DNA from 2 places in the Enterobacter sp. R4-368 genome. Region 1 is predicted to be linked to the other one. Evidence: predicted binding sites of a transcription regulator. Region 1 holds the regulator's gene; the other holds the start of a gene.
What was found. The regulator CRP, encoded in region 1, controls carbon source genes, mostly activating them, when cyclic AMP is high. The targets are predictions, from matches to a motif close to ATGTGANNNNNNTCACAT.

Region 1 (3,210 bases):
CCTGTTCGGCGTGGGTTTGTTCCACCAGTTTTTGCACTTCTTCCGGCTGGTGCAAACTCACCGAAATGTGCTCTTGCAAATCAATCCCTACCTGGAAAACCCGCAGTAGCCTTTTGTAATCGTTGTGTTTATTGGCAGCCAGCATATGCAGTTGTTGATAGCACTGGCTTATCATATCCACCGCTTTTTGCTGGCGGGCGAGCAACGGCGGCAGCGCTTTTTCTGGGTCGGCGTGTTGCGTCAGCAGGCTGTATTTCGCCTCGCAGTAGTCTGCCAGTTGCCGGTAGAGCAGGCTGAGCGATTCGCGCAGCGGTTGCTCGCGCCACATCCAGAACCAGAACCAGTTGAACAATCCGTACCACAGCGTGCCCAGCGCATAGATAAGTATCGGCTCCCATACCGGCATGTTACCGGCGAGGCTGAGCGTAAAGATGGCGGCAATGAGCGAAGCCGGGAGCAGGCGACCGTGCAGTGCACTGATTTCGGCGGTTACGCCTAAAACCAGCGTCAGCCCGGTGAGGATCAGCGGCAATGGAAGATCTCTCGCCAGCAATAGCTGCACCGCCAGGCTGCTGCCTGCAAACAGCGTTCCGCCAATGATCAGGCGTTTGAAAAAACGTTTATGTGGCGTATCAAGCCCGGCAATGTTGCAGCAGGCGGGAACGAGGGAAAACAGCAGACCTTGTTGCAGATGACCAGTAACCAGACCAATGGCCACAGGTAAACATAACACCAGCGTTTGTCGCAGTGCGTAGTTGATTTCGGGGTGATAAATCAGCCTGCGCCACATGAGGGAAGAAAAACGACGCAGCGCGTAAGCTGCGCCGTTTTACAGATTAACGCGTTCCGTATACGACGATGGTTTTACCGTGGGCGGAGATCAGGTTCTGATCTTCGAGCATTTTGAGAATGCGGCCCACAGTTTCACGGGAGCAACCGACGATCTGACCAATTTCCTGGCGAGTAATTTTAATTTGCATGCCGTCCGGATGGGTCATTGCATCTGGCTGTTTCGCCAGGTTTAACAGCGTTTGCGCGATACGGCCGGTTACATCCAGGAAGGCGAGGTTACCCACTTTTTCTGAAGTGACCTGCAGGCGACGCGCCATTTGCGAGGAAAGACGCATCAGGATATCCGGGTTAACCTGGATTAACTGACGGAATTTTTTGTACGAGATTTCAGCCACTTCACAAGCAGTTTTAGCGCGTACCCATGCACTGCGCTCCTGACCCTCTTCGAACAGGCCCAGTTCACCGATAAAATCTCCCTGGTTCAGGTAGGAGAGGATCATCTCTTTACCCTCTTCGTCCTTGATCAGCACTGCCACTGAGCCTTTAACGATGTAGTACAGCGTTTCCGCTTTTTCACCCTGGTGAATCAGCGTGCTCTTCGACGGGTACTTATGAATGTGGCAATGAGACAAGAACCATTCAAGCGTCGGGTCTGTTTGTGGTTTGCCAAGCACCATGCGCGATTATCCTCTGTTATAAGCTGTCTCAGACACAGGATGAGCCCCTACGTCTGGGGTTGCAATCTAAGCTTCCCGCATCCAGGGAAGTGGACCGTCAGCGTCATCTGCGGTCTCTAAAGTATGATGTCATGCATACATGCGTAACATCCATTTATCTCTGTAGCATCCAGAGTGTTTTAGCATAGCTTTTACCGCCTGTCTCCTGGTGTCTCGCTTCAGCATGACGCAGGTCGCCTTCCGTTGCGAGTTTTGTTATGTACGCGTAATCTGTAAAGAAAATTGCCACTCCGGAGTGAAGAAAATGCAGGCACGTGTGAAATGGGTTGAAGGGTTAACGTTCATCGGTGAGTCCGCATCGGGCCACCAAATCCTGATGGACGGCAACTCCGGCGACAAAGCGCCAAGCCCGATGGAAATGGTGCTGATGGCGGCGGGCGGATGCAGCGCCATTGATGTGGTTTCTATTTTACAAAAAGGGCGTCATGACGTGACTGACTGCGAAGTGAAGCTGACCTCAGAGCGCCGTGAAGAAGCGCCGCGCCTGTTTACCCACATCAATTTGCACTTTATCGTCACCGGTAAAGATCTGAAGGATGCTGCGGTTTCCCGCGCGGTGGATTTATCCGCGGAGAAGTATTGCTCCGTGGCCTTGATGCTCGAAAAAGCGGTGAACATCACCCACTCTTACGAAGTTATCGAAGCCTGATGCGAAAAGCCCGGTAAGCAGCACATCACCGGGCTTTCTGCATTATTTGATCTTTTTACCTTCCATCAGCCGTTGTACCAGCGGCGTCATAATCAACTCCATCGCCAGCCCCATTTTTCCGCCAGGCACCACCAGCGTATCCATATGCGAGATAAACGAGCCTTGCAGCATTGCCAGCAACCACGGGTAATCAATCCCTTCCAGATTGCGGAAATGGATCACCACAAAACTCTCGTCCAGTGAGGGAATGCCTTTCGCGGCAAACGGATTGGACGTATCCACCGTTGGCACGCGCTGGAAGTTAATGTGCGTACGGGAAAACTGCGGCGTAATAAAATTGATGTAATCTTCCATCGAACGCACGACAGAATCCATTACCGCTTCCCGCGAATGCCCGCGCTCGCTGGTATCGCGGACAAGTTTTTGAATCCATTCTAGGTTGACGATCGGCACCACGCCCACCAGCAAATCCACATGACGCGCGACATCGTTTTGCGGCGTCACCACGCCGCCGTGCAGACCTTCATAAAACAGCACATCGGTCGGTTCCGGCAGCGGTTGCCACGGCGTAAACGTGCCCGGTACCTGGTTCCAGGGAACGGCTTCATCGTAGGTATGCAGGTATTTGCGCGCCTGGCCTTTGCCGGTTTGGCCATATTCGATAAACGTCTGTTCCAGCAGGCCAAAATCATTGGCTTCCGGGCCAAAATAGCTGATATGCCGCCCAAGATCGCGGGCCTTACGGATAGCCATATCCATTTCCGGGCGGGTATAGCGATGGAAGCTGTCCCCTTCCACTTCTGCCGCGTGCATATTGAGCTGGGCGAAGATCTTACGAAAGGCGAGGCTGGTGGTGGTGGTTCCCGCGCCGCTGGAGCCTGTAACGGCGATAACCGGATGTTTGGCGGACATAGCAACTCCCTGAATAAACGATTATTTCAGTATAGCCAGCCGCCATGTACCTGTTCAGTCGTGGAACTGCCCGCGCGGCATGATATTGACCGTCTCGTGCAGTTCCGACCACACCAGTAC
Region 2 (3,210 bases), 1.4 Mb from region 1:
GGCACCCGCAGCAGCTGACGTTGAGCGCACCGCTGGATATCGATACTTTTGCCGCACAGCCGCATTTAATGGTCAGCTACCGGGAAGCCACCAGCAGCCACTTCGACACGCTACTGGCCAAAACCGGCCATCAGCGCCGCATCCACTACACCACGCCGCACTTCGCCGCCCTGCCGGGATTACTGGAGACCATGCCAGCCCTGGCGACCGTACCGGCAGGCCTGGCGCAGGAGTGGCAGCGCAGACGAGGATTTGCGAGCAGCCCGCTGCCGCTCGATGTGCAGCCAATTGAGCTGGCGATGCTGTGGCATCAGCGCCACAGCAGCGATCCGGCGGTAATGTGGCTGAAAGAGTTTATTGCTAAGCGCCTTAACTGACGCGTTCTGCCCGGTTTGCGCGGGCGGAGTGCGGGTTATTTCAGGCTCTCGCCGTTACTGGCGATGACAGCGCGATACCAGCAGAAATAGTTCTTACTGCTGCATACCGGAGCCGCTGCCGTTATCTCACGTTCGACATCAATAAAACTGCAACGTCTGGCGATCTCCGCTTTGGCGGCGCTTTCCAGATCAATCGGCTTTCACCGGGTGTAACTCATCACCACTTGTGCGCGCGGCCGCCACCCGGCACCACTACAACAACGTTGTTTACTGTTTTGGCGCTATTCATTCAGACCCCGGAAACAAAAAAACCTGACCTCCGGCAGTTGCCAGATGATCAGGTTTCGCCTGCTTGCACAGTAACAACCCACACCCGCACTTCAACCCAGCTTTATTCGAGCGCATAACGAGACAGCCTGCGAAAGGTTCACCGGCGCGTGTCAGACGCCAACGCGGCTGCGCTGGCGGGCGATCGCTTGTGCGATATCGGCGGAATGTTTATAGGCGCGGATCTCGGTAAACAACTCGCTGGCCTCAGAATATTCTTTGCGTAAATAGCCGAGCCACTGTTTGATGCGCGCAACGTGATACAAACCGGTATCGCCCTGCTTTTCCAGCCGCGAATATTTCGCCAGTAGCGCTACAACCTCCGGCCACGGCATACGCGGCTCGTTGTACTTCACCACCCGGCTCAGATTCGGCACATTCAGTGCGCCACGACCAATCATCACCGCATCGCAGCCGGTGGCGGCCATACAATCCTGCGCACTTTGCCAGTCCCAGATCTCGCCATTGGCAATCACCGGAATGGTTAACCGCTTGCGGATCTCGCCGATGGCGTGCCAGTTAATGCACTCCGCTTTGTAGCCATCTTCTTTGGTGCGCCCGTGTACCACCAGTTCGCTGGCGCCGGCCTGCTGTACCGCATCGGCAATTTCAAACGCGCGTGCGGGGCTGTCCCAGCCAAGACGCACTTTTACCGTCACCGGCAGGTGCGACGGCACCGCTTCACGCATCGCTTTTGCGCCACGGTAAATAAGCTCAGGATCTTTGAGCAACGTCGCGCCACCACCGCTGCCGTTGACCAGCTTCGACGGGCAACCACAGTTGAGATCGACGCCCCAGGAGCCCAGTTCAACCGCGCGCGCCGCATTTTCCGCCAGCCACTGCGGGTATTGTCCTAAGAGTTGAATACGCACCAGCGTACCGGAAGGCGTACGGCTTTGACGATGCAGTTCCGGGCAGATTTTATAGAAGGATTTTACCGGCAGGCGTTGATCCACCACGCGCAAGAATTCGGTGATGCATAAATCATAATCGTTAACCTCGGTCAGCAGCTCGCGCACCAGCGAATCGAGCACGCCTTCCATCGGCGCCAGTAATACACGCATATCTCGCCCCATAAAAAAGAGGCGCCATAGTAGCGTCTCTGTTCAGGCGTGGAAAGTGCCTTTCTTCACTACACTTTTGGCTATATCGCGCGGTAAATCTTGTGGGAATGCATAACGTTCCTGAATGGAATGTTTGGTATGCTCACAATTCATGATGTGATCAGTAGCACGTTTTTCGCTTTAATTGTATGATGAATGCGTTTCGACAAGGGCTTTCACCATGAGTAACTCACTGAATATTTTCTGGCAGTACCTTCGTGCGTTTGTGCTTATTTACGCTTGTCTCTACGCAGGCATTTTTGTTTCATCGCTGCTGCCTATTGCTATTCCGGGCAGCATTATCGGCATGCTGATTATGTTCGTGCTGCTGGCGCTGCAAATTCTGCCCGCCAAATGGGTAAATCCCGGCTGCTTTATTTTGATCCGTTACATGGCGCTGCTGTTCGTGCCCATCGGTGTTGGCGTAATGCAATATTACGACCTGTTGCGCGCGCAGTTCGGCCCGATTGTTGTTTCCTGTGCGGTGAGCACAATTATCGTCTTTTTGGTGGTGAGCTGGAGCACCCATCTGGTGCACGGCGAGCGTAAGGTGGCAGGACAAAAAGGGCAGAAAGAATGATGGCGTATATCTGGTGGTCGTTACCGCTGACACTGGCGGTGTTTTTCGCCGCGCGTAAACTCGCCACGCGTTTCAAGCTACCGCTGCTCAACCCGCTGCTGGTGGCGATGGTGGTGATTATCCCGATCCTGCTGGTAACGGGCATTCCGTATGACCACTACTTCCAGGGCAGTAAAATTCTTAACGATCTGCTGCAACCCGCTGTTGTTGCGCTGGCGTTTCCGCTCTATGAGCAGTTACATCAGATTCGCGCCCGCTGGAAATCGATCATTACTATCTGCTTTATCGGCAGCATGGTGGCGATGTTTTCCGGTACCGCTGTGGCGCTGCTGATGGGCGCGACACCAGAAATTGCGGCGTCGATATTACCCAAATCCGTCACCACACCGATCGCGATGGCGGTTGGCGGCAGCATTGGCGGTATCCCGGCAATCAGTGCGGTCTGCGTGATCTTTGTTGGCGTATTGGGCGCGGTGTTCGGCCATACCTTGCTGAACCTGATGCGTATCACCACGAAATCGGCACGCGGGCTGGCAATGGGCACCGCCTCGCATGCGCTGGGCACCGCGCGCTGCGCCGAGCTGGATTATCAGGAAGGGGCTTTCAGTTCGCTGGCGCTGGTGATTTGCGGGATTATCACTTCGCTGGTCGCCCCGTTTCTGTTCCCGGTTATCCTCGCGCTGCTGGGCTAAAATTTGCGATACGTCGCGCATTTTTCGTTTGAGTTTCATAAGTTGCACATACAGTGTGAAGTGAATCACACATAGAGGCCAGGCAGCCCCGTAAACTACGATTCCAATACACTGCTATGAGGCACCGCTAT

Region 2: H650_RS05690 (CidA/LrgA family protein) is a predicted target of CRP. The motif match lies at 1,923-1,940, and genes of this name have one in related genera.

What each region holds. Positions count from the first base shown of each region.
Region 1 is NC_021500.1:2,593,109-2,596,318, reverse strand. Features, by position in the region: gene H650_RS12305 (YccS/YhfK family putative transporter) at 1-790, opposite strand, end outside; gene crp (cAMP-activated global transcriptional regulator CRP) at 837-1,469, opposite strand; gene H650_RS12295 (OsmC family protein) at 1,774-2,178, shown strand; gene H650_RS12290 (phosphoribulokinase) at 2,221-3,090, opposite strand; gene H650_RS12285 (YheU family protein) at 3,145-3,210, opposite strand, start outside.
Region 2 is NC_021500.1:1,222,633-1,225,842, forward strand. Features, by position in the region: gene H650_RS05680 (LysR family transcriptional regulator) at 1-377, shown strand, start outside; gene dusC (tRNA dihydrouridine(16) synthase DusC) at 818-1,768, opposite strand; gene H650_RS05690 (CidA/LrgA family protein) at 1,989-2,387, shown strand; gene H650_RS05695 (CidB/LrgB family autolysis modulator) at 2,384-3,079, shown strand; gene cdd (cytidine deaminase) at 3,209-3,210, shown strand, end outside.